2 regions of the Streptomyces sp. YJ-C3 genome follow, and region 2 is predicted to be linked to the other one. Evidence: riboswitches for the same ligand, from Rfam matches in the RefSeq annotation. Region 2 holds a riboswitch; the other holds the start of a gene.
What was found. Region 2 has a riboswitch for cobalamin ahead of ACVHNB_RS06210 (ribonucleoside-diphosphate reductase subunit alpha). Riboswitches for the same ligand answer to the same signal wherever they lie in the genome.

Region 1 (14,694 bases), 2.3 Mb from region 2:
CGCCCACCGGGCGAGCCTCGGCACGCTGGTGCAGAGCGCGCGCGGTTCGCTGCTCGCCGGCGACTGGTGGCCCACCCTCTTCCCCGGCCTGTTCATCATCGTGCCGACCCTGGCCGTCGCGGGACTCGCCGGCGCCTGGCGCGAACGCCTGAACCCGCGCCGCCGATCGGAGCTGACCCTGTGACCCCCGTGCTCGCGGTCGACGAACTGTCCGTGCGTTTCCGGATGCGCGACGGCGCCCACGTGCGGGCCGTCAGCGACGTCTCCTTCGCGCTCGCGGCGGGGGAGTGCCTGGCCCTCGTCGGCGAGAGCGGGTGCGGCAAGTCGGTGCTCGCGTCGGCCCTGCTCGGGCTCCTGCCGGAGAACGCCGAGACCGCGGGCGCCGCACGCCTGGGCGACGGCCTCGATCTGCTGGCCGCCGACGAGAGGACCCTCGCCTGCCGGGTACGCGGCCGCCGCGTCGCTCTGGTGCCGCAGAGCCCCGCCGCTCATCTGACACCGGTACGGACGGTTCGCTCCCAACTCGCCGAAACCGTAGCGGCGTTGAAGGGGCGCCGGGTCGATGTCCGGCGGGCCGTGCACGAGGCCGCCGACCGTGCCGCGTTCCCGCTCGACCACCTCGACCGGTACCCCCACGAACTCTCCGGCGGCCTCGCCCAGCGTGCGGCCACCGCGCTCGCCCTCGTCGGCGACGCGCCCCTCCTCCTCGCCGACGAGCCGACGACCGGCCTCGACCGCGACCTCGTCGACCGCACCGTGGACGAACTGCGCCGCCACATCGGCGCCGACCGGGCGCTGCTCCTCATCACCCACGATCTGGCGGCGGCCGAACGGATCGCCGACCGCGTGGCCGTCATGTACGCGAGCCGCATCGTCGAACTCGCCGACGCCCCGGCCTTCTTCGGTGCGCCCGGGCCCCGCCACCCGTACGCCCGCGGCCTGCTGAACGCCCTGCCCGAGCGAGAGTTCGCCCCGATCCCCGGCATGCCGCCCGAGCTGAGCGCGCTGCCGCCCGGCTGCGCCTTCGCGGCCCGCTGCGCCCGGGCCGACGAGACGTGCGCCAGGGTGCCGGAGCCGGCCGACGGCGTGGCCTGCCACCACCCCGAACCCGCCCGGACGGAGACCCTGCGTGCTTGAACTGAACGCGATCACCGCGGGATACGACCGCCGCGCCCCCGTCCTGCGCGACGTCACCCTCACCGTGCGGCCCGGCGAGAGCGTGGGCCTGCTGGGCCCCAGCGGCTGCGGCAAGTCGACCCTCGCCCGGGTCGCGGCCCTGCTGCACGAGCCGTACGCCGGGCAGGTCGTCATCGACGGCGAGCCGGCCCGGGGCTGGCGTCACCGCGCGCCCCGGGCCCAGCGCACCGCCTTCGGCGTCGTCTTCCAGCAGCCCCGCCTGTCCGCCGACCCGCGCCTGCGCCTCGCCGACCTCATCGCCGAGCCCCTGCGCGCACAGCGACGCGCACACGTCGCGCGGGTCCGGGAGCTGGCGGACGCGGTGGGCCTCGGCGCCGATCTCCTCGGCCGCCGCCCCCATGAGGTCAGCGACGGCCAGCTCCAACGGGCCTGCGTCGCCCGCGCCCTCGTCCTGCGCCCCCGCTGGCTGGTCTGCGACGAGATGACGGCGATGCTCGACGCGTCGACCACGGCGGCGCTGGTGGGCGTGGTGGAGGAGTACCGCCGTGACACCGGCGCGGGGCTGCTGGCCGTCGGACACGACCGGGTGCTCCTCGAGCGGTGGTGCGACCGGACCGTGGATCACGGCAGCACGAGGGACGGCAGGGCACGTCAGTGATCGTTTGACGCCCATGACCACACGCATCAGGCACATCACCATCGACCGGGGAGCGCACCCGCGACGACGAGGTCGTGCGCCTGCCGGCCCTCGGAGTGAGCCTCCACAAGGACCGCCGCCGCCCCGACGGCCTCGGCCGGGTGACCCCGCGCGACCCGGAAGGCAACGAGTTCGGCGTCGAACGCAGCACATCTGAACGGGCGGCAGCCGCGCCGCACCCCGTGACGCCGTTATGAACCCGGGGCGGCAGTCCGGCCAACTCCTTTCCCAGCACTGCCCCTTGGTGCCGGGCGCCCCGCATACTCGCCCATGTCCCCACCCGCCCACCACGGGAGGCACACATGGCCCCGACCACCCGCCGCAGAGCCCTCGGCGCCCTCGCCGGCGCACTGGCCCTCGGCGCCGTCACGCCGCAACTCGCCCAGGCCACGGAGCGCGGGCACGGCCCCCGCCCCCTCCTGCGGGCCCACGCCCACAACGACTACGACCACCCGAGGCCCCTCTTCGACGCCCTCGACCACCGGTTCAACAGCGTCGAGGCCGACATCTACCTCGTGGACGGCGACCTGCTCGTCGCCCACGACCCCGTCGACCTCGACCCGGACCGCACCCTGGAGTCCCTCTACCTCGCACCGCTCGCCGCCCGCGTGAAGGCCAACCGCGGCGCGGTGTACCGCGGACGGCGCATCCCGCTCCAGCTGCTGATCGACATCAAGACCGAGGGCGCGGCGACCTACGTAGAACTCGACCGCCAACTGCGCCGCCACCGCGGTCTGTTCACCACCTACGCCCATGGGCGGGTGCGTACCGGGCCCGTCACCGCCGTCATCTCCGGCGACCGCGCCGCCCGCGCCCCGATGGAGGCGCAGCGCACCCGCAGCGCCTTCTACGACGGGCGGCTCACCGACCTCGCAACGCCCGCCCCCGCCTCGTTCGTCCCGCTCATCAGCGACAACTGGGCCAACAACTTCACCTGGCAGGGCGCCGGCCCCATCCCCGCGGCCGAGCGCGACAAGCTGCGCGCCATCGTCTCCGCCGCGCACGCCCGACGCCAGCGCGTACGGTTCTGGGCCACGCCCGACCTCGCCGGACCCGAACGCGACGCTGTCTGGTCCGAGTTGATCGCCGCCGACGTCGACCACCTCAACACCGACGATCTCGCCGGTCTCGAGGCCTTCCTCGACGCGCACGACCGATGACCCGGCTTTAACACCCGTTCGGGGGACAGGTCATGCCCCGGCGGACGCCCTCCGCTACGCCACACTTGCGGCCGAAAGCCACGGTGCCGGCGTGGCGGAGGAGGTACGACGATGTCGCTGTCCATTTCCATCGTGCTGCTGCTCGTGATCGTCGCGGTGATCATCGTGCGCAACGGGGCCATGAAGCTCTCGCACGCGCTGGTCTGCGTCCTGCTCGGCTTCCTGCTCGCGGGTACCGGGGTCGCCCCGACCATCCACAACGGCATCACGGCCACCGCGGGGCTGGTCAGCAGCATCAAGCCGTGACCGCCGGCCCTGGCCCCGTGATCGTTTCGGGTTCGTGAACAACTCCCCTATATGCATGGACACTTCAAGCGTCGGAACCTAGCTTCGGGCGCATGCCGCAGCGAAGAAACCTCGCCCGGGCCCTGGCCGTGACCCTCACCCTCACGGCCGCGGGCGCCGCGCAGCCGCCGGGCGCCTGGGCGGACGGGATCCCCAAGGCGCCGGGCCACCGCCTCGTCGAGCAGTACGGCGGTGCCCCCGCGACCCCGCAGCCGGTCCCCGGCAAGGCGCCCGCCCAGCACCCCTTCCTCGCCGCCAACGGCCGCAGCGGAATGCACGCGGACGGCTGGGGCAGCGGAACGTACCCCTGGAGCGGGCCGGACGGGAAGAACCCGGACGTCACCAGCGAACAGATGGCCGCGCTCGGCGGCGAGTGCGCCACCGTCACCTTCGACAAGGCCGGACGCATCGTCACCGTCTGCGGCACCTTCACCGGCTTCCTGGTCAAACTCCTCGACCCGCACAGCCTCCGGACCCTCGCCGAGTACCAGCTGCCCCAGCGCCCCTCGACCGTCGAGGCCATCACCCGCCTCGACTTCTCCAGGATCTTCAAGGACACCTCCGGCGGCGCCTACTCCTACCTCGACGACCAGGACCGCCTCGTCCTCGCCGACTCCCGCCAGCACATCGTCCGCCTCGCCCACGAGCAGGCCGCGGACGGCAGTTGGCGGTTCGTCGTCACCGACGACTGGGACCTCACCGGACAGGTCCCGCACGACTGCGTGAGCTGGACGAACCTGTACCCGAGCGGCCAGTGCGACCCCGTCACCTCCGTCATGCCGGACTGGACGGGACGGATCTGGTGGGTGACCCGGCAGGGCCGCGTCGGCACCGTCGACCCCGCCACCGGCGCCATCAAGTCGATCCAGCTGGCAGGGGAGGAGATCCAGAACTCCTTCTCCGTCGCCGAGGACGGCGTCTCCATCGTCACCGACCACGCCCTGTACAGCTTCGACGCGGCCGCCGACGGCACCCCGAAGGCCGTCTGGCGGCAGACGTACGACCGCGGCACCGGCACCAAACCCGGTTCGGTGAACCAGGGTTCGGGGACCACCCCCGACCTGTTCGGCGAACACGACGACTACGTCGCGATCACCGACAACGCCGACGACCGCATGAACGTGCTCGTGTACCGGCGCGGCGCCGACGTCCCCGAGGGCCGGCGGCTCGTCTGCAAGGTCCCCGTCTTCGGCTCCGGCGCCTCCACGACCGACAACTCCCTGATCTCGCACGGGAACAGCCTCGTCGTCGAGAACAACTACGGCTACGAGAACATCACCTCGCTGACCTTCGGGCGCAGCGTCGTCGGCGGGGTCAGCCGCATCGACGTACGCGACGACGGCAGCGGCTGCGACACGGTGTGGGAGAGCGCCGTGCGCTCCCCGTCCACCGTGCCGAAACTCTCCACCGCCAACGGGCTGCTGTACTTCTACACGAAGGAGCCGAACTCCCTGGGCGTCGACGCCTGGTACTTCACGGCCGTCGACTTCCGGACCGGGGCGACCCGCTGGAAGCGCCTCGCCGGAACCGGCGTCGCGTACGACAACAACTGGGCGCCCGTGACCCTCGGCCCCGACGGCACGGCCTATGTCGGCGTCTTCAACGGACTGGTCGCCGTGCGCGACGGGTCCTAGCGGCCCGCGAACACGCCTATGCCGCCTGCGACGGGGCGCTCGGGGGAGTCCGTGGGGTGGTTGAGGACCGTGACCGAGGCCGCCCCCGGCTCCCGCGCCACCAGCGTCGACGAGCCGCCGCCGTCCAGACTGAACGCGTCGTCCGCACCCAACGACCGCATGGTGTCGGCCACCTCGGCGATGGACAGGCCCGTGCGGTAGGCGGGCGCGCCGTCCAGCGCCAGCAGGACGAGGGTGCGCCCGTGGTCCGCGACGCCGGCCGCCGTACGGACCGCGGACGTCTTCGCGTCGAGGCCGGGCAGCGGGGCTCCGTCGCGCAGTACCGGATAGCCGCCGACCGCGAACCGGTACGGGATGCGCGACTGCGCGGCGACCAGGCGGTGCCGCACCTGGACCGGGTCGCCCGCCGACAGCTTCCGCAGCCACTGCGCGCCCGCCTCCCGCCCCACCAGCACCGTGCTGCCGTCCGCGACGGGCCCGCTGCCGGGCGTGTCCGCCCGTGCCACGATGCGGCCGCGGCGCACCGTCACCTCATATGTGTCCGTACTGCACGGCGCCGCTCGCACGGTGTCCGTGCCGCAGGTGGCACGGGCCCGGGAGACGCTGCCCCACTCCGCGGTGAAGGCACCTATGGAACCGACCGGCAGCGCGTACTGGTTGAGCCCGCCGAGCGCCACCCGGTCCTCGCGGCTGCGCACCGACCCGTCCAGCGCCATGCTGTCGAGCCGGGCCCGCCGGTCGACGCCCACCCCGAGCACGTCGCGGGTGGACGTCCCCGGCGGCAGGGCCGGGCCGAAGCGCTGCCCGTCCGGGACGGCCGCCTTGAGGGTCCGGCCGCTCGCGACCGCAGGCCCGACCGCGGCACCGGTCGCCTCGACCCCGGGGTGCTGGGTCTCGGTGATGTTGAAGAAGTCCCCGTTGACGCCGCCGACGGCGCCCGCTGCGTCGGCCATCGAGGAGACGGTGGCCCGGGCCCCGACCGCGCCCGGGTGCAGCAGATCGACGCGTACGCGCGGATCGCGCAGATCGACCGTGAGGACATGGGCGTGGGCGGTGCCCTTGGCGGCGGGGATGTCGAACCCGGTGTACGTCACCCCGGGCGCCACCCGCTCGGCCGCCGCGGCGGCGCCGGCCGGTGCCGCCGCCGTCAGGGTGGCACCGGCCAGTACTCCCACGACCGTCAGGGCCGCCAGGACACTCTTGCGTCGCTTGCCAACTCTCGTCTGCATCAAGGGAGTTCAGCAGACGACAGGGTGCCCGTCGATGGCTAGGTGCCGACCAGCCGGGAACGGATCAGGAAACGTACGCCCTCCGGCGCCTCCAGCGAGAAGCCGCTGCCGCGCCCCTCGACGACGTCGACGATGAGCCGCGTATGGCTCCACACCTCGTACTGGCTCTTCGACATCCAGAACGAGACCGGTTCCGCCACGCCGTCCACCGCCAGATCCTGGAGCAGCACGTCCGCGGCACCGGTACGGAACTCGCCCGCCGGATAGCACATCGGCGCGCTGCCGTCGCAGCAGCCGCCGGACTGGTGGAACATCAACGGCCCATGGGTGTCACGCAGTCGCCGCACCAGTTCGGCGGCCGCGGGGGTCAGCTCCACGCGAGGTACGTCGCTCATGACGGAACAGTGAAGCGGGCAGGACGTTGCGAGCACGTTGCACCCTCGGGGCCGTCGCCCGCATAGGCTCCGCACATGGAACAGAGGGAGATCGTTCTGCGGGCCATCGGTGTGCTCACAGAGACGCAGGAGATGGTGCGCAGGCTCAACGACGGCGACGGACTCGACACCGACCTGAGTCAGCTCGGACGGCTCGTGTCGGAAGTGTTCCCGACGATCGAGATCCCGGCGGGATCCGATCCGGAGCAGGCCGCCGAGCTGACCATCGCCGCGCTCATGCCGGCCAGCGTGTCACTCGTCGAGGCGTTCGCGTTTCTCTTCACGCAGCTCGCGAAGGTGCACGACGAGGGCCGCACCGACATCAACTCCACCGAACTGCTGCGCGAGATCGCCCTGCGCATGTCCGACCCGGGCGACGAGGGGGAGGACGAGGAGTGACGCCGGCGGGCCCTACTTGTTCGGGTCGCGGAAGCGGCCGAACGCCTTCGTGAGAGCGCCCAGCGGCGAGCCGTCGGCCCTGACCTGCCCCGGCGCGACCGGCCGGGGCACGCCGTCGCCGCCGGTCGCCTCGGCCAGCGCGGCCTGCGCCGCGTCGGCCGCCTCCCGGTACAGATCACGTGACTTCGTCATGGCGTCGAGCGCCTCGGCGTACCGGGTGACCATGCCCTGGGCGTGCACCAGCTCCTCGTCCGGAGTGAGCAGGTGCCAGCCCTGGCGCAGCCGGGTCAGGGCCCGCTCGGCGTCGGCGGGCAGCGGCCGCGGCAGCGCCGCGAACTCCTTGATCCGGTCCAGCAGCTCGGTCGGCTCCGACCCGTCCAGGAAGACGCTGCGCACGGTGAAACGGTCCGCGTCGTAGTCCGGGCCCTGCGGCGCCGTGGGCAGCACGACGCCGCCGCCCCGCGGCATCCGCAGCTTCAGCTCCCGCTTCAGCGCGAAGTCGACGATCTGCGCCTGCTCCGGCGTGCCCCGGTGCTCGATCACCCGGTGCCGCAGACTCGGCGGCAGGAACCGCGTGACCGGCTGCTGCCCCTTCGCGTCCGGCGTCATCGCCTCGTGCACCACGACATGGACGTACCAGCTCTGCCGGGTCCACTCGCGCAGCCGGTGGCGCAGCTCGTCGTCGTCCTTCGGCAGGTGGTTCGTCGTCCGCAGGCGCGCACCCCCCACCGCGTCGTGGTCCCACGGCACACGGTCGCTGTCCGGCCAGAACATGGTGGCGGGCGACGGCCAGTACGGGTCCCACGGCTGTTCCGCCTCGGCCGCGAGGACCCAGGTGACGGCCTCGGCCTCCTTGCGGCGACCTTCGGGGTCGTACGTCGTCAGCTGGGCACGCACCGTGACGTCGTCGGCCACGCGCCAGCGCGCCTCGAACAGGCGGCGGGCCAGGACGGTGGAGCGGGCCGCCTCGACGGGGTCGAGGTCCAGGAAGTCGTCGAGCACCCCGGCCGCCTTGAGAGCGATCAGGTTGCGCCGGACGTCCTGCTCGGGCTCGGGCCCCAGGTGGCGCCCGCTGCCCAGCCATGCGGTGTCGGGGACGGTGGTCGAGGAGGTGCTGTTCTTGGCCATGGAGTCGTTCTGTGGGTGATCGGGGCCCGATCAGTATGGGCCGTGGACGGGTCGGCGGGAGCGGGCAGGGTGGGCGGGTGTCGGGATTGTCGCGCGTGTACACGGCTCTCCGCGGTGCGCAACGCCGTCGTACCGCGGCCTTGATCCCGTACGCTCGACGGATGGCCCGGTACTTCGACGTGCACCCCGCGAACCCGCAGACGCGCATCATCGGCGCTGTCGCCGATGGCATCCGCGACAGCGCGCTGATCGCCTACCCCACCGACTCCTGTTATGCACTCGGCTGCCGACTCGGCAACCGCGAGGGCGTCGAGCGGATCCGCGCGATCCGGCACCTCGACGACAAACACCACTTCACGCTCGTCTGCCAGGACTTCGCACAGCTGGGCAAGTTCGTGCAGATCGACAACGACGTGTTCCGCGCGATCAAGGCGGCCACGCCCGGCAGCTACACCTTCATCCTGCCCGCCACGCGTGAGGTGCCGCGCCAGCTGCAGCACCCGAAGAAGAAGACGGTCGGCGTCCGCATCCCCGACCATGTCGTCACCCAGGCGCTCCTCGCCGAGCTGGGCGAGCCGCTGCTGTCCAGCACCCTGCTGCTGCCCGGCGAGGACGAGCCGCTCACCCAGGGCTGGGAGATCAAGGAGCGGCTCGACCACGCGGTCGACGCGGTGCTCGACTCCGGCGACTGCGGCACCGAGCCGACCACCGTCATCGACTTCTCCGGCGGCGAGGCCGAGATCGTCCGCTACGGCGCGGGGGATGCCGACCGGTTCGAGTGACCCCCGCGCGCCTCAGCCGTCGTGGGCGAGCGTGCCCAGGAACCGGATGTGGGGGCGCTCGCCGGGACCGGGCCGGGTGATGTGCGCGCGGACGCCGTAGACGTCGGCGATGAGGTCCTCGGTGAGGACGGTCCCCGGCTCGCCCGCCGCCACGACCCTTCCCTGCCGCAGCACCACGACCTGGTCGCAGTACGTGGCGGCCAGGTTCAGGTCGTGCAGGGCGACGACGCTGGTCAGCTCCAGGCCCGTGATCAGGTCCATCAGCTCCAGCTGGTGCTGGATGTCGAGATGGTTCGTCGGCTCGTCGAGCAGCAGCTCACGCGGTTCCTGCGCGAGAGCGCGGGCGATCTGCACCCGCTGGCGCTCACCGCCCGACAGCGTGTGCCACAGGCGGTGCGCCTGCTCGGCGAGGCCGCTGCGGTCGAGGGCCGCACGGACCGCCGCCTCGTCCGCGGCCGAGACGGGCGCCCAGGCCCTGCGATGCGGGACCCGGCCCAGCCGGACGACATCGCCGACCGTCAACTCGACCTGGGTGTCAGCCTGTTGATGGACCAGGGCGATCCGCCGGGCCGCCTCCTTGCGGGGCAGCGCGGAGAGCGGGGCGCCGTCGAGGGTGACGACTCCGGCCGCCGGAGCGAGGACCCCGGCGAGCAGCCGCAGCAGCGTCGACTTGCCCGAGCCGTTCGGGCCGAGCACCCCGGTGACGGAGCCCGTCCGGGGCGTCAGGCTGACCCCGTCCAGGATCAGGGCGCCGCCGGGCGACCAGGACACGCGGTCCGCGCGCAGGCCCGCGCTCACCGGGTGCTCCGGCCGCGGTACAGCACGGCCACGAACGCGGGCACGCCGATCAGCGACGTCACCACGCCCACCGGAACCTCCTGCGGTTCGAGGACCGTACGGGCCAGCGTGTCGACCCACACCAGGAACACGGCACCGGCCACCGCCGTGACCGGCAGCAGCCGGGTGTGCCCCGGCCCCACCAGGGCGCGCGCCGCGTGCGGCAGGACGAGCCCGACGAAGCCGATCGCCCCCGCCGCGCTGACCAGGGCCGCCGTCAGCAGGGCCGTCACGCACAGCAGGACGAGCCGGGTGCGGGCCACGTGCACGCCGAGCGCGGCCGCCGCCTCCGGGCCGAAGGCGAACGCGTCCAGGGTCCGGCCGTGCCCGAGGCACACCGCCAGCGTCACCACGAGCACCGCCAGACACAGCCACACCTCCGTCCAGCCGACCCCGCCGAGCGAGCCGAGCAGCCAGAACAGGACGCCGCGCGTCGTCTCCGCGTCGGCCGCCGTGAGCACCACGAACGAGGTCAGCGCCGAGAACAGCTGCATCGCGGCGACCCCGCACAGCACCACCCGGTCCGTCGTCCCGCCCAGGGTGTGACTGAGCAGCAGCACCAGCGCGAACGAGCACAGCGCCCCGAGGAACGCGCCGCCGGACACCGAGAGCGCGCCGCCGCCGAGGCCCAGCACCACGACGAGGACCGCCCCGGTCGACGCGCCCGACGAGACACCGAGCACGAACGGGTCGGCGAGCGGATTGCGCAGCAGCGCCTGGAGCGTGGTGCCGCACACCGCGAGCCCGGCCCCGCACACCGCGGCGAGCAGCGTGCGCGGCAGCCGCAGGTTCCACACGATGCCGTCCCGGATCGGGGACAGCTCGGAGGTGCCCCAGCCGATCCGGGCGCCGACCGCCGACCACACGTCGCCGACGCCGATGTGCGCGGGTCCGATGGTGATGGCCACGGCGACGGACGCGCACAGCACGGCGAGTGCCGCGGCCCCGTACAGGGCGGGCCGGACCGTGCTCACTTGCCGAGGCCGAAGCCGCGCAGCGCGGCGGCCACCTTCTCCACACCGTCGACGGTACGGATCGTCGGATTCAGGTCCTGCCCCTTCAGCAGCACGTACCGCTTCTCGCGGACGGCGGTCATCTCCTTGGTCACCGGGTCGGACTCCAGGAACCGGATCTTCTGCGCGGCGGACTCCGCGGACTGCGAACGGCGGGTCAGATCGCCGATGACGAGGACGTCGGGGTCGCGGTCCGCGACGGTCTCCCAGTTGATCTGCGGCCACTCCTCGTGCGTGTCGTCGAAGACGTTGCGCACACCGAGCTCCTCGGTGACGATGCCGGGCGCGCCGCAACAGCCGGCCATGTAGGGCGAGTCGGAGTTCGCGAACCAGTACAGGACGCTCACACCCTTGGCGTCCACGCCCGAAGCCGCCTTCTTCACACGGGACTTGAGCTGCGCGACGAGCTTGTCGCCGCGCTCCTCCACGTCGAAGATCCGGGCCAGGTCGCGTATCTCGCCGTAGACGGTGTCCATGGTCAGGGCACGGGTGCGTACGCCGTCGCCGTCACCGCTGTTGTCCTTGCCGGCGCAGTCCGTGGGTGACAGGTAGGTGGGCACGCCGAGCTTCTCGAACTGCTCGCGGGGCGCCACGCCGCCCTTGCCGAGGGTGTACGTGAACGAGGCTGCGGCGAAGTCCGGTTCGGTGTCCAGGACCTTCTCGAAGGACGGGTAGCGGTCGGCGAGCCGCGGGACCTTCGCGTTCGCCTTCTCCAGGCCCTTCAGGACGGGATCGGTCCACGTCGCGGTCCCCACCATCCGGTCGGCGAGACCGAGCGAGAGCATGATCTCCGCCGAACCCTGGTCCAGGGCGACGGCGCGGCGCGGGGCGTGCGCGACCCGGACCTTCGTACCGCAGTTGTCGAGGGTGACGCCCCCGCCGGCCCGGTCCGCGGTGTCGGCGGAGCCTGCCCCGCCGCAGGCCGTGAGCAACAAGGCGCCCGCCAACAGCGGTGCGAGACGGCGGACTTGACGTGCGAACGGCACGGAACTTCCTCTGCGTCCAGGGCCCATACGCGGAGCCGGTCTGTGGTCCACCCCCGGCCGGTCCTCGACCCCGGGGGCCGCCAGCAGGTCTTCGGACTCGGGATCGTCCGGCCGGAGCGCCTTCCCGGACCGGTGGACCGGCCCAGTGGCAGTGGCTCCGCCCGTCACCCTCACCGCTGCGCGTCAGTTCCGGACTTCCACCGGATTCCCTGACCCGTGCACGTACGAGAACGCACAAAGGTACGACTGGCCATCGGAAGGTATCACGGGCCTGACCAGGCACTCCCGGGCGGGCCGGGCCTCCCGGTACGTCCCGGAGGCCATGGCATGGTGCTGCTCCGGGAACATCTGGGTCGCCGCCCACGCCGTCCGGCCCCTACCCTGCGTCGGATGATGACAGCTGACGACGTGCGGGCCGTGCTCGCCCTGCTGCGCCGGGCCGGGGCGGACGTGTGGGTCGGGGGCGGCTGGGGCATCGACGCCCTGGTCGGCGAGCAGACCCGGGAGCACCGTGATCTGGACCTGATGCACCGGCAGGAACAGGAGCCGGTCGTGCTCGCCGCCCTGGCCGACGCGGGATTCACCGAGTCCCTGGACCAGCGCCCCGTCCGGTTCGTCGTCACGGATCCGGACGGACGCGTACTCGATCTGCATCCCCTGGTCTTCGCCGACGACGGTTCCGCCCGGCAGGCCTCCTTCGCCGCGGAGCGGCCGTTCGTCTATCCGGCGGAGTGCTTCGTCACCGGCACGGTCGCGGGGGAGCGGGTGCCGTGCCTCTCCGCCGCCCAGCAGGTGTCCTTCCACCAGGGCTACGAGCCCACGGACCGCGACCGGCACGACATGGCCCTGCTCCGCACGGTCTTCGGGATCGCCACGCACTTCTGACCGTCAGTCACGGCGTGAGCATCGAGCGACTGCTCCTCAGCGCTCGGCGTTCAACGCGGCGACCGCGCCCGCCGGGTCGCCGATCGTGGCGTAGTCCACGGCGACGAACGTGACCGGTCTGCCGCGCTCCCGCTCGCACCGGTGGACCCGGTCCAGGACGAAGCGGCGGGTGTTCACCGTGCCCGCGTCGAGCCGGCTGCCGCCGTCGATGGTGATGAAGTGGTTCAGCAGGAACAGCCGCTTGTCGTCGCCGCCGCGGTGCGGCGCGCAGCTCATCTCGTCCGGCGCGCGGAACGCGAACGGGGTCTCCATGCCGTACCGGTAGAAATTGCGGTACCAGGGCGCCGGGCCGTCCGCCCGCTCGGCGAAGACGACCAGGCGGCGACCGCTGTCGATCATGTCGCCGAGCGTCGGCCAGGGCTTCGCCGGGTCGGGGTCGGGCGTGTGCACGAGAGTGTCCAACCCGGCCTCGTGCACGGCCTGTCGGGTGTCCCGGCCGGTGATCGCGTCCTGCACGATGAGGGTGATCACCTCGGTCGGGTGCGCGCGCATCCAGTCACCGATCTCGCGCAGCGTCGGCACCAGGGCGAGCGCCCCCGCCCGGCACACGGAATGGCACAGCCACAGCCCCTCGCGCGGAGGGTTGAACGTGTTGATCGCCTGGGTGATGAGCGCCTGCTGCGCGGCCGTGAAGTCGGAGTCGCGCAGGCGCCCGGCGATCTCGTCGGGCTGCTCCCACCGGTAGGTGTCGATCTGCAGGGCGCGGACGCCGTCGTTCAACTGGGCGGTGATCCCCGGGTCCTGGAGAGGGCCGATGAAGCGGTCGACCGTCGTCGACATGGCGTTGTGCGAGGTGAGGTACGCGACCTCGTCGTAGCGGCGGTCGCACAGCGCGGAGCTGCCCTGGCACGGACGCGGTGCGGCCGGCCGGGCGACGAGCGGCACCACGGTCATCCCGGCCAGCGCCACAGCGGCGCCGCCGAGCCCGAGGGTGACGAGGCGCCGGGAGTCCAGGGCCCGCACCCGCCGTACCCGGTCCACCAGGACCAGCAGCGCTCCGGCGGCCACGGGGACGAGCGCGGCCCACAGGGCGGTGCGGGCGATGTGGTCGAGGGCGCCGTGCTGCACGTCGTCGACGAGCCGGATCAGACTCGGCGGCCACGACGCGGGCGGGTCGACGACGCGGCCGTCGGTGACCAGCCGGGTCACACCGACGGCGGCCGCCGTCAGCAGCCCGCCGGCGAGGAGCGACCACCCGAGGCGCCGCAGCCGGGAGCCCGGCCGGGGAGGGCCGATGAACCAGAGCGCGGCCAGGGAGAGCACGAGCAGCACCGCGGCGACGATCTCCACGAGCCCGAGTCCCGCGGCGGTGTAGGGGCGGATGTCGTGGAGGACCTGGAGGTCGTTGCCGGAGGCGGCGAGGACCGCGCCGAGGTCCCAGGTGCCGCCGTCGACGGCCCGCTGGAACTGCCGCACCGCCTCGCGGGCCCGGTCCGAGAACACCGCGGGCGCCACGGCCGCGAGCGCCGTGGCCACGTCCCCGTCGGCCAGCGCGGTCTCGACCTGCGGGCGCAGCGCGTCACGCTCCCGCTCCGGCAGCGCCCGCAGCAGCGTCTCGGCGGCCCGGTCGGCCTGCGTCGTGGTGAGCGGGAGCGTCGGCAGCCCCTCCGGTGCCCGGCCCGCCGCCAGATCGCCCACGGCGTCCGAGAGGTCCGCCGTGAACCGGTCGAAGTCGGGTTCCGTGCTGCGCTGCAGCCCGGCCACGAGATCGCCGAAGTAGGTCTGCGCCAGATGGTCGACATTGGCGAGCACCGGCCGCAGGTCGACGGTCAGGTCGAGGGTGGCGCGCTCGCCGTTCAGATAGCCGACCACCGCGTCGATCTGCTGCTGTGCCAGGGCACGGACCGTCTCCGGCGGCAGCACCAGTTTGATGTTGGACGTCACCTGGGCTTCCGGGACGTTCAGCCCCGCCAGCAGGTCCCTGGTGACCGGGGAGACCGCGGGGTCCACCAGCACCTCGTTGTAGAG
Region 2 (14,694 bases):
TCGTCGCGGACCACGGCGACGATGCGCTGTTCGCCCGCCGCGGCCAGTGCGGCCGCGCCCGCGTCCGGGCCCGTGTAGGAGCCGGTGGTGGTGCCGGGCAGGAGCCGCTCGAGTTCGGCGGCGACACCCCAGGGGGTCTCGTCGCCGACCGCGATGTTGGCGACCGGCGAGAAGGCCGCGACGTGCACGGGGTCCAGCACCGGCGGGGCGTAGCCGTCGCGGGTCACGGTGACCGCGCGACGGGCCGCGACCAGGCCGACCTCGGTGCCGGACGCGCCCCCCGACGCGCCCGCCGACCGCTCGGCCCGGCCCGCCGCCGCGGTCCACTCCGCCAGGGCACGCACCCGGGCGGCGGCGTCCGCGAGCCGTTCCTCGGGCAGTTCGCCGGTGCGTACGGCGGTGACGAGGGCGTCCCGCAGCCGGTTCACCGTCTCCTCGTCGGAGAGGCCGCCGCCCACGCAGATGGCGTCGGCCCCGGCGGCGATGGCGAGCACGCTGCCGCGCTCGATGCCGTACGTCGAGGAGATGGCCTGCATCTCCATGCCGTCGGTGACGATGAGGCCGTCGTAGCCGAGTTCCTCGCGGAGCAGACCCGTGAGGATGCGGCGGGACAGGGTCGCCGGGCGGTCCGGGTCCAGGGCCGGGACCAGGATGTGGGCGCTCATCACGGCCCGGCTGCCCGCCGCGATCGCCGCGCGGAACGGGGCGAGGTCGCGGGCGTGCAGCACGTCGAGGCCGACGTCGATGAGCGGCATGTCGTGGTGCGAGTCGACGCCCGTGTCGCCGTGCCCGGGGAAGTGCTTGGTGCAGGCGGCGACGCCGGCGGCCTGCATGCCCTCCACGTACGCGGCGGTGTGCCGGGCCACGAGCGAGGTGTCGGCGCCGAAGGAACGGACGCCGATGACCGGGTTGTCGGGGTTGGCGTTGACGTCGGCGGACGGCGCCCAGTTGAGGTTGACGCCGCACTCGGCGAGGCGGCGGCCGAGCTCGTGGGCGACGGCACGGGTGAGGTCCACGTCGTCGACGGCGCCGAGGGCGTGGTTGCCGGGGAACGAGGAGCCCGTACGGACCTCGAGGCGGGTGACGTCGCCGCTCTCCTCGTCGATGGCGACGAGGAGGTCACCGCGTTCCGCCTTCAACTGGGCGGTCAGGGCGGCCACTTGCTCGGCGGTCTGGATGTTGCGGCCGAAGAGTCCGACCGACGCGAGGCCCTCACCGAGGCGGCGCAGCAGCCAGTCGGGGGCGGTGGTGCCGGTGAAGCCCGGCTGCAGGACGGTCAGCGCGTCGCGGGTGAGCGTGTCGGTGCCGCTGGTGAGAGTGGTCATCAGGTGGCGTTATCCCTTCACGGCGCCGGAGGTGAGGCCGCTGACGGCCTTGCGCTGCAGGAAGACGAAGAGGATGAGGATCGGGATCGCGAAGAGCGAGGACGCCGCCATCGTCGCACCCCAGTCGTCACCGAAGGCGGTGCGGAACTGGGAGATCCACAGCGGCAGCGTCTGCTTCTCGACGGCCTTGTTGAGGATCAGGACGAGCGGGAACTCGTTCCAGGCGGTGATGAAGCCGAACAGCGAGGTGGCCATCAGGCCGGGCGCGAGCAGCGGGAAGATCACCTTGATGAAGGCCTGCGGCCGGGTGCAGCCGTCGACCATCGCGGACTCCTCCAGCTCCTTGGGCACCGCGGCGACGTAGCCGCGCAGCGTCAGGATCGTGAAGGGCAGCACCATCATCATGTAGAAGACGGTGAGCGGGACCAGGCTGTCCAGCATGTCGTTGTCGCGGACCAGCATGTAGATCGCGATGACCATGACCTCCCAGGGGGCCATCTGCGCGATCATGAAGACGATGATGAAGCCGCGCCGTCCCTTGAACCGCATGCGGGCCAGGGCGAAGGACGCGAACAGCGCGATGATCAGGGAGAAGACCACCGAGAGGATCGTCACGGTGAGCGAGTTGCCCACCAGGGTCCAGAAGTGGTCGGCGTGGATCGCCTTGTCGAAGTGGTCGAGCGTGACGTTCGTCGGGATCCAGACCGGACTGTCCGTGACGATGTCGTTCGTCGGCTTGAAGGCCGTGGCGAACATCCAGTAGACGGGGAAGGCGAAGACGACGAACAGGGCGACGGCGACCGTCCCCGGCCAGATCCGTCCGACGAGTGAGCGCCTCACAGCTCGTCCTCCTCTTGCTTGAGCACCAGACGCAGGTAGTACGAGGTGAGCGCGAGCAGCACCAGGATCGTCAGGAACGCGATGGCGGAGCCCATGCCGAAGTGCTGGTTGCCGAAGCCCTCGACGAAGGCGTAGATGGGCAGGGTCTCGGTGAGGCGGTCAGGACCGCCCTCGTTCATCGCGAAGATCTGCGGGAACGCCTTGAAGACCCAGATGACCTCGAGGAACGTCGTGGCCAGCAGGAACGGCTTGAGGAACGGGAAGGTCACCGAGGTGAACGACTTCCACGTGCCGGCACCGTCCAGCGAAGCGGCCTCGTACAGCTCCTTGGGGATGGTGGTCGTGGCGGCGTACAGGTTGATCGCCACGAACGGGATCGACTGCCAGACGATGAGGAGCGTGACCACCGAGAAGGTGGACAGCTGGGTGGCGAGCCAGTTGTGGTCCGCCATGGAGTGCCAGCCGAGCGAGTCCAGCACGGAGTTGATGACACCGAAGCGCTGGGCGAACAGCCACTGGAAGACGGTGGTCGCGGCGAGCACCGGCATGGCCCACGCGAGCACCAGGCCGAACAGCAGCAGCAGGCGCATCTTCTTGCCGAGCCGGGCGAGCAGCAGGCCCACCAGGGTGCCGAGCAGCATGATCAGCACCACGTTGACCGCGGTGAAGATCACCGAGCGGAGGACGACCCGCCAGAAGTCCGAACTGCCCAGGACCTCTTTGTAGTTCTCGACCCCGTTCCACTCGGTCAGGTGGAGGATCAGCTGGCGCGGATTGAGGTTCTGGAACGACAGCATGCCGTTCTTCACCAGGGGCCAGCCCAGCAGGACGATCGTGGCCACCAGGGCGGGCAGCAGCAGGAGGTAGGGGGCGGGCGCGCCCTTGCGTCGTTTCTCGCCGGATCCCTCCGGCCTGCGCGGGGGCGGCGCCTCGGTCTTGCGGACACCGGTCACCCCGGCCGTGTCCGTGCCTTCAGTCTGCACTGACATGACTCGCCATCTCTTCCGTGGCCGTACGGTCGACACGCCTGTGCCGGGGGCACCCCGTCAGGGGCGCCCCCGGCCGAGGGTGATCAGTTCTTCTGCGCGAGGCGCTTGTTGATCTCGCCCTCGACGGACTTGGCGGCTTCCTCCGGCGACTTGCCGTTGAGCACCGCGGTCATGTAGCTCTTGATCGGGTTCGGGGTGTTCTCCACCGCGGCCCACTCGGGGATCAGCGGGGTGGTGCCACCCACCGCGGCGCCCGGAGCGGCGGCCTCGGCGACGGCGTTGCCCTTGAGGTTGGACTCGAGCGACGTCTTGTTCGGGATGACACCGCTCTCCTTGGCGAGCCCGCCCTCGAACTTGTCGGACAGCGCCAGCTTCAGGAACTCCTTGGCCAGCTCCTGCTTCTTGCTGCCGGCGGCGACGGCGAGGTTCGAGCCGCCGAGGAAGACGCCCTCGGGCTTGTCGGCCGTCTCACCCGGGATGGTGAAGTAGCCGATGTCCTTCTCGATCTTCTTGTTGGCCGCGATGGCGGTGCCGCCCTCCCAGCCCATGCCGATGAAGGCACCGACGTTGCCCTTGGCGAAGACCTCGGCCTGCTGCGGGGTGGCCTCGTCCTTGTCCTTGGGGGCCTTGGAGTAGGAGGCGTACTTCTTGTAGATCTCCATGGCCTTGGTGACCTTCGGGTCGCCCAGGTTGGAGACGTACTTGTCGCCTTCCTTCTTCACCAGGTCGGCACCCTGGCCGATGGTCAGGCCGTCGAAGAAGTACCAGTTCTGACCGGGCAGGTAGATCGGCTCGGCCTTGGTCTTCTTGCCGATGGCCTCGAGGTCCTTGTAGAACTCGTCGCGCGTCTTCGGGGTGTCCTTGATGCCGGCGTCGGCCCAGACCTTCTTGTTGTAGACGACGACGCGGTTGGCGAAGTACCACGGCGCGGCGTACTGCTTGCCCTCGTAGACCGAGGACTTGGAGACGGACTCGGTCCAGTCCGAACCGATCTCCTCCTTGAGGTCGCTCAGGTCGGCGAGGCCGCCGGTGGCCGCGTAGGCGGGGGTCTGGGTGTTGCCGACCTCGATGACGTCCGGCGGGGTCGACTCCGACAGCGCGGTCGTGATCTTCTGCTGGATGCCGTCCCACTTCTGGGTCTCGAACTTCAGCTTGGCGCCGGTCTTCTTCTCGAAGGCGGCCGTGAGGTCCTTGGTCCAGTTCGGCGGCGTCGAGCCGTCCATGGCCCAGACCGTCAGGGTCTGGCCCTTGAAGCTGTCCGGGCCCGCCTTGCTGCCGCTGTCACCGTCGTCGCCCCCACAGGCCGCGACCGCGGACATCATCGCCGCGACGCCGACGGCCGCAATGAGCTTGCGCTTCATGTCACCCTCCTCAGGGATGCCTGAACCCCCCACCCACAGCGATGACATACGGCGAGTACGCAACATACGTACGCGGATACGGCTGATGGGACTGGGACCTGGCCACTAATGGTGTAGACCAGTACCGGGAGCTTGGCCCAGACCAATAAGCGTGTCAAGAGTGGCCGAGAAAGGTCCGTGCGTCCGTTATCGGAACGACACCCGCCCACCGCGGCACGGGTGTTGAGCGGAAATGAGGGACCGCTCCCACCGCCCGGCAGCGTGGACTAGACCAGACGGTCACCGGACGGTATAAGGAGGGATCACGGAGCGTGCGGGGAGTCCCCCGCAGCGAGCCGTGCCACGATGTGAGCCGTGACCGACGGGTACGCCGGTCGCATCGGCACCGGAGCCGGGAAGGCGGAGCATGAGCACCGACGTCAGCAGTGCGGAGAACGAGAGCGGGGCGCCCGTCCGTACCGCACGCGTGCCCAAGTACTACCGCCTGAAGAAGCACCTCCTCGACATGACGGAGACCCTGCCGCCCGGCACGCCGGTGCCGCCGGAGCGCACGCTCGCCGCCGAGTTCGACACCTCCCGCACCACCGTCCGCCAGGCCCTGCAGGAGCTGGTCGTCGAGGGCCGGCTGGAGCGCATCCAGGGCAAGGGCACCTTCGTCGCCAAGCCCAAGGTGTCACAGGCCCTCCAACTCACCTCGTACACCGAGGACATGAGGGCGCAGGGCCTGGAGCCGACCTCGCAGCTGCTCGACATCGGGTACGTCACCGCCGACGACACGCTCGCCGGGCTCCTCGACATCTCCGCAGGTGGACGCGTGTTGCGCATCGAGCGGCTGCGGCTGGCCAGCGGCGAGCCGATGGCCATCGAGACGACGCACCTCTCGGCCAAGCGCTTCCCGGCGCTGCGCAGGTCGCTCGTCAAGTACACGTCCCTCTACACGGCGCTGGCCGAGGTCTACGACGTCCACCTCGCCGAGGCCGAGGAGACCATCGAGACATCGCTGGCCACACCGCGCGAGGCCGGCCTGCTCGGCACCGACGTGGGCCTGCCGATGCTGATGCTCTCCCGCCACTCCATCGACGGCTCGGGCCAGCCGGTGGAGTGGGTGCGCTCGGTGTACCGGGGCGACCGCTACAAGTTCGTGGCGCGCCTCAAGCGGCCCATGGACTGAACGGCTCCGCACGCGGTGTAGCGCGGCTCACCTTTCTGCCCTACGGTCCTCCCGTCGTCGCATGGACGGGAGGACGCACACGTGCGTACCGGATCTCGCCGCTCTCCGCGCACCATCGCCCTGTGGACCCTTGTCGCGCTCGTCGGCGCGGCCGGCTGGTCCGTGCTCGCCCTCTCCCGCGGCGAGGAGATCTCCGCCGCGTGGATGGTGGCCGCCGCCCTCGGCTCGTACGCCATCGGCTACCGCTTCTACGCGAAGTTCATCGCGCACAAGGTGCTGCGGGTGGACGCTCGCCGGGCCACGCCCGCGGAGCGGCTGAACAACGGCATCGACTTCCACCCGACCGACCGGCGCGTGCTGCTCGGCCACCACTTCGCCGCCATCGCCGGGGCCGGACCGCTCGTCGGACCCGTGCTCGCCGCGCAGATGGGGTATCTGCCGGGGACGATCTGGATCATCGTCGGCGTCATCTTCGCGGGCGCGGTCCAGGACATGGTCGTGCTGTTCTTCTCCACCCGGCGCGACGGGCGTTCGCTGGGGCAGATGGCGCGCGAGGAGATCGGCCCGTTCGGCGGGGCCGCCGCGCTGCTCGCCGCGTTCGCCATCATGATCATCCTGCTCGGGGTGCTCGCGCTGGTGATCGTGAACGCGCTGGCCGCGTCCCCCTGGGGCACCTTCTCCATCGCGATGACGATCCCGATCGCGCTGTTCATGGGGTTCTACCTGCGGGTGCTGCGGCCCGGGCGGGTGAGCGAAGTCTCCCTGATCGGCGTCGCGTTGCTGCTGTTCGCGCTCGTCGCGGGGCGCTGGGTCGCCGAGTCGTCCTTCGCGGACACCTTCACGCTCGCGCCGTCGACGCTGGTGATCTGGCTGGTGGCGTACGGCTTCGTCGCCTCGGTGCTGCCGGTGTGGATGCTGCTCGCGCCGCGCGACTACCTGTCGACCTTCATGAAGCTGGGCACGATCGCGCTGCTGGCCGTCGGGGTCGTCGTCACGCTGCCGACACTGAAGATGGACTCCGTCACCGGCTTCGCCTCGCGCGGGGACGGGCCGGTGTTCGCGGGGTCGCTGTTCCCGTTCGTCTTCATCACCATCGCGTGCGGCGCGCTCTCCGGGTTCCACGCGCTCATCGCGTCCGGCACGACGCCGAAGATGATCCAGAAGGAGACGCAGGTCCGGATGATCGGCTACGGCTCCATGCTGATGGAGTCGTCCGTGGCCGTGATGGCGCTCGTCGCGGCCTCGATCATCGACCCGGGGCTCTACTTCGCCATGAACGCCCCGGCCGGCGTCATCGGCGACACCGTGCAGTCCGCGTCGCAGGCCGTGGCGAACCTGGGCTACTCGATCTCACCTGCGGAGCTGGCGCGGGCGGCCCAGCAGGTCGAGGAGTCGAGCCTGCTGTCCCGTACGGGCGGTGCGCCGACCCTCGCCGTCGGCGTCTCAGAGATCTTCTCGAAGGTGACCGGGGACGGACTGCGCGCCTTCTGGTACCACTTCGCGATCATGTTCGAGGCGCTGTTCATCCTGACCGCGCTCGACGCCGGGACACGCGTGGGCCGCTTCATGCTCCAGGACATGCTCGGCAACGTGTACAGGCCGTTCAAGAACGTGAGCTGGAAGCCCGGCCTGCTGCTCACCAGCGCCCTCGTGGTCGCCCTGTGGGGCTACTTCCTCTGGGTCGGCGTGCACGAACCGCTCGGCGGGATCAACCAGCTCTTCCCGATCTTCGGCATCGCCAACCAGCTGCTCGCCGCGGTGGCGCTGACCGTCTGCACCACGCTGCTGGTGAAGTCCGGGCGGCTCAAGTGGGCCTGGATCACCGGGATCCCGCTCGCCTGGGACGCCACCGTCACCCTGACCGCGAGCTGGCAGAAGGTCTTCTCCGGCGATCCGCGCGTCGGGTTCTTCCAGCAGCGCTCGGACTACCAGGACGCCATCGACGCGGGGAAGGTCCTGCCGCCCGCCCGGACCATGGACGACATGCACACCGTCGTCACCAACTCCACGGTGGACGGCGTCCTTTCGGCCGCGCTCGCCGTGCTCGTCGTCGTGGTGATCGTGGACGCGGCACGGGTGTGCCTGAGGCACGTACGGGATCCGGAATCGTCGAAACTCAGCGAGGCACCGTACGTCGAGTCCACGCTGATCGCACCGGCCGGGCTCGTCCCCAGCCGGCAGGAGAAGGCGGAGATGAAGGAGGCGCGCGATGCCGGCATCGGTGCTGCTTCGGGTGGTTAGACATGTGCGCTGGTACGTACGTGAGTTGACGGACGAATCGGCGTACGAGCGCTATGTCGCGCACGCGCGCTCCGCGCACCCGGGTGCCTCCGTGGCCTCGCGGCGCGAGTTCGAGCGCATGCGGACGGACCGCCAGGAAAAGGACCCGGGGCGCGGGTTCCGCTGCTGTTGAGGGTAAAGAGCTCGTCCGTTATCCGGACAGGGGTTCCATAGATCAAGACTCTCGCCTAGATTTCCCGCACGTTAAGCACGAGATAAGTGCGACCAGCGAGGGGACGGAGCCGCGACATGTCCGATGCGCCTGAAGTGAGGAGACCGGTGGTGACACCGGTGCGCGTAGTCATCGCGCTGTGCCTGGCCGCGCCGTTCGTGGCGATGCTCTGGGTCAGCTCCTACGCCAAGATCGACCCGACCTTCATCGGCATCCCGTTCTTCTACTGGTACCAGATGCTCTGGGTGCTCATCTCGACGGCGCTCACGATGACCGCGTACAAGCTGTGGCAGCGTGACCAGCGCGCCCGCAAGGCCACCGGGAGCCAGGGATGAACGACGGCGTCAACGGTGTCGCGCTCACCGTCTTCATCATCTTCTTCCTGGCCGTCACGGTCATGGGCTTCCTGGCCGCGCGCTGGCGCCGGTCCGAGAACGACTCGCTCGACGAATGGGGCCTGGGCGGCCGGTCGTTCGGCACCTGGATCACCTGGTTCCTGCTGGGCGGCGACCTCTACACGGCGTACACCTTCGTGGCCGTCCCCGCGGCGATCTACGCGGCGGGCGCGTCCGGCTTCTTCGCGGTGCCGTACACGATCCTCGTCTACCCCCTGATCTTCACTTTCCTGCCCCGCCTGTGGTCGGTCTCGCACAAGCACGGGTACGTGACCACGTCGGACTTCGTGCGCGGCCGGTTCGGTTCCAAGGGCCTCTCGCTGGCCGTCGCGATCACCGGCATCCTCGCCACCATGCCGTACATCGCGCTCCAACTGGTCGGCATCCAGGCCGTCCTGGACGTGATGGGCGTCGGCGGCGGCGAGAACACCAACTGGTTCATCAAGGACCTGCCGCTGCTCATCGCCTTCGGCGTGCTGGCCGCGTACACGTACTCGTCGGGTCTGCGGGCCCCCGCGCTGATCGCGTTCGTCAAGGACACGCTGATCTACATCGTGATCGCGGTCGCCATCATCTACATCCCGATCAAGCTGGGCGGGTTCGACGACATCTTCGCCGCCGCGGGCAAGAAGTTCGAGGCGATCAACCCCGCGACCGAGAAGCCCGTCGGGGCGCTCGCGCCCGGCTCGCAGGGCACCTGGACGTACGCGACGCTCGCGCTCGGCTCGGCCCTCGCGCTGTTCATGTACCCGCACTCGATCACGGCGACCCTGTCGTCCAAGAGCCGCGAGGTCATCCGGCGCAACACCACGATCCTGCCGCTGTACTCGCTCATGCTGGGCCTGCTCGCGTTGCTCGGGTTCATGGCGATCGCGGCCGGGATCAAGGTGCAGAACGGGCAGTTGGCGATTCCGCAGCTGTTCGAGGACATGTTCCCGGACTGGTTCGCGGGTGTGGCCTTCGCCGCCATCGGCATCGGCGCGCTGGTCCCGGCGGCCATCATGTCCATCGCCGCCGCGAACCTCTTCACCCGCAACATCTACAAGGACTTCCTCAAGCCGGACGCGACGCCCCAGCAGGAGACCAAGGTCTCCAAGCTGGTGTCGCTGCTGGTGAAGGTCGGCGCGCTGGCCTTCGTCCTGACCATGGACAAGACCGTCGCCATCAACTTCCAGCTCCTCGGCGGCATCTGGATCCTGCAGACCATGCCCGCGCTGGTGGGCGGCCTGTTCACCCGCTGGTTCCACCGGTGGGCGCTGCTCGCCGGCTGGGCGGTCGGCATGGTCTACGGCACCCTCGCCGCGTACGGGGTGGCCTCGCCGACGCAGAAGCACTTCGGCGGCTCCTCGAAGGAGATCCCGGGCATCGGGGAGATCGGCTACATCGGTCTGACCGCGTTCGTGCTGAACGTGATCGTGACCGTGGTCCTCACCTTCGTCCTGAAGGCCGTGAAGGCCCCGGAGGGCGTCGACGAGACGTCCCCCGAGGACTACACCGCGGACGCCGGCGACAAGGGCGTGCAGGTCGACCTGCCCACCGTCGGGGCCTCCGGCCACTAGGAATCGCCTCCCCCGCCGACGACGGGCCCCTCCTTCACGGAGGGGCCCGTCGCATTACGGTGATCGATACAACGCACCATCTGCCCCGGAGGAACCATGGCCGCCCCCATCGTGCTCGACAGCGATCCCGGAATCGACGACGCCGTCGCACTGCAGTACCTGCTCGGCACGGGGCTGTGGGACCTCAAGGCCTACACGACCGTCGGCGGCAACGTGCCCGCCGGGCAGACCTTCCGCAACGGCCGGGCCCTCGCCCGGGCGTTCGGCATCGACGGCGACGTGACGGTGCACCGGGGCGCCGGCCGCCCGCTGACCCGCCTGCCGTACGCGGCCGCCGGCGAGTTCCACGGCTCCGCGGGACTCGGTACGGAGCAGCTGCCGGACTCGACCGCGCCGGAGCACCCCGAGTCCTCCGCGCAGGCCCTGCTGAGGCTCTCGCGCGCGTACGAGGGGGAGCTGACGGTGTGCGCGACGGGCCCGCTCACCAATGTGGCGCTCGCCCTGAGCGAGGACCCGGACTTCGCCCGGCGCGTGAAGCGGCTGGTCTTCATGGGCGGGGCGGCCGAGGTGCCCGGGAACATCACGCCGGTCGCCGAGTTCAACGCGTGGACGGACCCGGACGCGGCGGACCTGGTCGTGTCGTCGGGCATCCCGTACACGATGGTCGGGCTCGACGCGACGCACGGCTGGCGGTTCGGGCCCGACGAGCTCAAGACTCTGGAGGAGGCGGGCGAGGGCATGGAGCTGACCGCGCGCCTGATGCGCTTCTACCTCGGCGCGTACGAGGAGACCGGGGGCAGCCCCCTGCACGACCCGCTGGCCGTCGGGGTGTGCGCCGACGAGTCGTTCGTGACCGCCGCCGAGGGCACGGTCGTCGTGGAGTGCGCGAGCGAACTCACCCGCGGCAAGACAGTGTTCGTCCCCTACGACTCCGACTACCCGCGCGCGTACTACTCGGAGTCGCCCCTGGTGGCCGCCCGCACCGAGCACCGCGGCCGGGTCGCCCTGGGCACGGGCCCGCGCAACTTCACCGAGGACTTCGTGAACACGCTCCTGAAGCGGCCCGCGGCCGGGTAGCACCGGCGCCGGGGCCGGTGCTCACGCGCCGGCGCCGTACAGCGTCCCGCCCACCTCGCGCGCGAGGTGGGCGGCCCAGCGGACGGTCTCGTCGCGGCCCGCGCCCTCCTCGCCGAGGAGGAGCACGAGCACTCCGCCGACCCGCACATGGGCGCGGTACCGGGTGGTCGTCCCGCCCTCGTACATCACGTCCTGGACCTCCAGGAACGCCTCGTCGCCCAGGCCCTTGAGCGGCACGGTCCCGTACCGCTCGGTCGCCGAGCCCGCCTCCATGTCGGAGGCGAACTCCCGGCAGTGCCGCAGGATGTCCTGCTCGACGCGCTGATGGTCGCGGGCCTCGGCGACGGGCAGCGACACGATCATCTGCGTCGCCACGAGGTGCCCCTCCGGCGGCCGGGTCGCACGGTCCACCCACTGGGTGCGGGCCAGCGCCATGGCGCCCCGGTACGCCGCCGGGCCCAGCCAGGCCGGGTCCTTCTCGCCGGCCGCGTCCAGGCAGTACGACCAGCGGCCGCTGCGCTGGTCGTGGGTGCTCTCGTACGGGCCCGCCTGGGTCTCCCCGCGCTCCAGCCCCGTACCGAACGCGGCGTCGGGCAGCAGCGCCTTCTTCAACTGCTCGGCGGTGAAGACCTGCCGGGGCGCGGCGACGGCGTCCCGGCCCGGGGCGGTCGCGGGGCCGGTGGGCCGGACCACCTCGGGGCTCGGCGCCGTCGGGCTCGCGGACGTCTTCGGACTCGCGGACGTCTTCGAAGGGGCGGACGACGACGGCCCGGCCGCGGCCCGGTCCGCCGCTCCCCCGCCGCACCCCGCCAGAAGCACCGTCACCAGCGGCACCACGGCCGTCCCCTGCCACGCGCGCATCGAGCCCTCCCCAAGATCGCCCGCCCGTAGATCGCCGTCACCCTATCCGACACAAGATGTGGGCCTGCCGCGAAAGCCTGACACAAGATGTATGCTCACTCTCGCTGTCGCCGCAGGGGAATCCGGTGCAAATCCGGAACTGTCCCGCAACGGTGAACGTAAGCGCACATAAGCGCCCGCGTGAGTCCGATGACCTGTCGACAGCACGCCCGAGCCGTCCGGCCCGGGCGTCGACGACGTCCGGGCCTCGCGGAATGGGCCGGTGACGACGGCGCCTCCGTGCGCCCGAGCCACTCCCTCCCCGCAGGCCCCGAGCCGAGCGAGGGAGAGCCTCCACGTGACCATCGCGCCGCCCGCCGAACCGGTCTCAGCCGCACCGGACGACGCTCCGGGGACCGCGCTGCTGCGCACCCTGACCGAGCTGACCGCCGACCTCCCCGACGCCGACCCCGGCCGGGTCGCAGCCGCCGCGCTGCGCGGCCGCAGTGCCCGCGCCGACGAGGCCGAGCTGCGCGGACTCGCCACCGAGGCAGCGGCCGGGCTCATCTCCGAGGACCCCGTCTACTCCCGGCTGGCCGCCCGGCTCCTGACGCTCTCCATCGCCGCCGAGGCCGCCTCGCAGGGCGTGACCTCGTTCACCGAGTCGGTCGCGGTCGGCCACCGCGAGGGGCTCGTCGCCGACCGCACCGCCGAGTTCGTGCGGATCCACGCCGCCCGGCTGAACGCGCTGATCGACCCGGCCGGGGACGACCGCTTCGGCTACTTCGGCCTGCGCACCCTGCACAGCCGCTACCTGCTGCGCCACCCGATCACCCGCCAGGTCGTCGAGACCCCGCAGCACTTCATGCTCCGCGTCGCCGCCGGTCTCGCCGAGGACGACAGCGCCCGCGCCGTCGACGAGGTCGCCGCGCTGTACGGCCTGATGAGCCGCCTCGACTACCTGCCCTCCTCCCCCACCCTCTTCAACTCCGGCACCCGGCACCCGCAGATGTCGAGCTGTTACCTGCTGGACTCCCCGCTGGACGAGCTGGACTCGATCTACGACCGCTACCACCAGGTGGCCCGGCTGTCGAAGCACGCGGGCGGCATCGGCCTCTCGTACTCCCGCATCCGCAGCCGGGGTTCGCTGATCCGCGGCACGAACGGGCACTCCAACGGCATCGTGCCGTTCCTGAAGACGCTGGACGCGTCGGTCGCCGCCGTGAACCAGGGCGGGCGCCGCAAGGGCGCCGCCGCCGTCTACCTGGAGACGTGGCACTCCGACATCGAGGAGTTCCTGGAGCTGCGCGACAACACCGGTGAGGACGCGCGCCGCACCCACAACCTGAACCTCGCGCACTGGATCCCCGACGAGTTCATGCGCCGGGTCAACGAGGGCGGCACCTGGTCGCTGTTCTCGCCGGCCGACGTGCCCGAGCTGGTCGACCTGTGGGGCGCGGAGTTCGACGCCGCGTACCGGAAGGCCGAGGCCGAGGGGAAGGCCCAGAAGACCATCCCCGCACGGGACCTGTACGGCCGCATGATGCGCACGCTCGCGCAGACCGGCAACGGCTGGCTGACCTTCAAGGACGCCGCCAACCGGACCGCCAACCAGACCGCGGAGCCCGGCCACACGGTCCACTCCTCGAACCTGTGCACCGAGATCCTGGAGGTGACGGACGACGGGGAGACGGCCGTCTGCAACCTCGGCTCCGTGAACCTGGGTTCCTTCGTGGACACGGCGACCGGGGACATCGACTGGGAGCGGCTCGACGAGACCGTCCGCACGGCCGTCACGTTCCTCGACCGGGTCGTCGACATCAACTTCTACCCGACCGAGCAGGCGGGCCGCTCCAACTCCCGCTGGCGTCCGGTGGGTCTGGGCGCGATGGGCCTGCAGGACGTCTTCTTCAAGCTGAAGCTGCCCTTCGACTCGCCCGAGGCCAGGGCGCTGTCCACGCGGATCGCCGAGCGCATCATGCTCGCCGCGTACGAGGCGTCCGCCGACCTCGCCGAGCGCAACGGGCCGCTGCCCGCCTGGCAGAAGACCCGGACCGCGCGCGGTGTCCTGCACCCCGACCACTACGGCGTCGAGTTCACCTGGCCGGAGCGCTGGGCCGCGCTGCGGGAACGTATCGCCGCGGTCGGCATGCGCAACTCGCTGCTGCTCGCGATCGCCCCGACGGCCACCATCGCGTCCATCGCGGGTGTCTACGAGTGCATCGAGCCGCAGGTCTCCAACCTGTTCAAGCGCGAGACGCTGTCCGGCGAGTTCCTCCAGGTCAACTCGTACCTGGTGGACGAGCTGAAGCGGCTCGGCGTGTGGGACGCGCAGACCCGCGAGGCGCTGCGCGAGTCCAACGGCTCGGTGCAGGGCTTCACGTGGGTGCCCGAGGAGGTGCGGGCGCTGTACCGCACGGCGTGGGAGATCCCGCAGCGCGGCCTCATCGACATGGCGGCGGCGCGCACCCCGTACCTCGACCAGGCCCAGTCCCTGAACCTGTTCATGGAGACGCCGACCATCGGCAAGCTCTCCTCCATGTACGCGTACGCCTGGAAGTCGGGCCTGAAGACGACGTACTACCTGCGCTCGCGCCCCGCGACGCGCATCGCCCGCGCGGCGGGCCGCTCCAGCGTCCCCGCGCAGACCGCCACGCCCGTCGTCGAGGCGGACGCGGTCGCCTG

Region 1: linked by a shared signal. The riboswitch ahead of ACVHNB_RS16325 (ABC transporter substrate-binding protein) and the one ahead of ACVHNB_RS06210 (ribonucleoside-diphosphate reductase subunit alpha) in region 2 are both predicted to bind cobalamin.

What each region holds. Positions count from the first base shown of each region.
Region 1 covers NZ_CM132685.1:3,696,266-3,710,959, forward strand. The annotation lists gene ACVHNB_RS16260 (ABC transporter permease) at 1-184, shown strand, start outside; gene ACVHNB_RS16265 (ABC transporter ATP-binding protein) at 226-1,137, shown strand; gene ACVHNB_RS16270 (ABC transporter ATP-binding protein) at 1,130-1,795, shown strand; gene ACVHNB_RS16275 (phosphatidylinositol-specific phospholipase C/glycerophosphodiester phosphodiesterase family protein) at 2,137-2,994, shown strand; gene ACVHNB_RS16280 (hypothetical protein) at 3,106-3,300, shown strand; gene ACVHNB_RS16285 (hypothetical protein) at 3,393-4,973, shown strand; gene ACVHNB_RS16290 (phosphodiester glycosidase family protein) at 4,970-6,202, opposite strand; gene ACVHNB_RS16295 (DUF779 domain-containing protein) at 6,241-6,597, opposite strand; gene ACVHNB_RS16300 (hypothetical protein) at 6,673-7,035, shown strand; gene ACVHNB_RS16305 (hypothetical protein) at 7,048-8,163, opposite strand; gene ACVHNB_RS16310 (L-threonylcarbamoyladenylate synthase) at 8,325-8,945, shown strand; gene ACVHNB_RS16315 (ABC transporter ATP-binding protein) at 8,958-9,743, opposite strand; gene ACVHNB_RS16320 (FecCD family ABC transporter permease) at 9,740-10,756, opposite strand; gene ACVHNB_RS16325 (ABC transporter substrate-binding protein) at 10,753-11,808, opposite strand; cobalamin riboswitch at 11,847-12,047, opposite strand; gene ACVHNB_RS16330 (nucleotidyltransferase domain-containing protein) at 12,175-12,666, shown strand; gene ACVHNB_RS16335 (hypothetical protein) at 12,703-14,694, opposite strand, start outside.
Region 2 covers NZ_CM132685.1:1,397,974-1,412,667, reverse strand. The annotation lists gene ACVHNB_RS06265 (glycoside hydrolase family 3 protein) at 1-1,325, opposite strand, end outside; gene ACVHNB_RS06260 (carbohydrate ABC transporter permease) at 1,335-2,165, opposite strand; gene ACVHNB_RS06255 (carbohydrate ABC transporter permease) at 2,162-3,154, opposite strand; gene ACVHNB_RS06250 (extracellular solute-binding protein) at 3,238-4,515, opposite strand; gene ACVHNB_RS06245 (GntR family transcriptional regulator) at 4,922-5,686, shown strand; gene ACVHNB_RS06240 (carbon starvation CstA family protein) at 5,768-7,927, shown strand; gene ACVHNB_RS06235 (YbdD/YjiX family protein) at 7,896-8,099, shown strand; gene ACVHNB_RS06230 (DUF3311 domain-containing protein) at 8,216-8,473, shown strand; gene mctP (monocarboxylate uptake permease MctP) at 8,470-10,092, shown strand; gene ACVHNB_RS06220 (nucleoside hydrolase) at 10,189-11,169, shown strand; gene ACVHNB_RS06215 (hypothetical protein) at 11,191-12,030, opposite strand; cobalamin riboswitch at 12,116-12,246, shown strand; gene ACVHNB_RS06210 (ribonucleoside-diphosphate reductase subunit alpha) at 12,368-14,694, shown strand, end outside.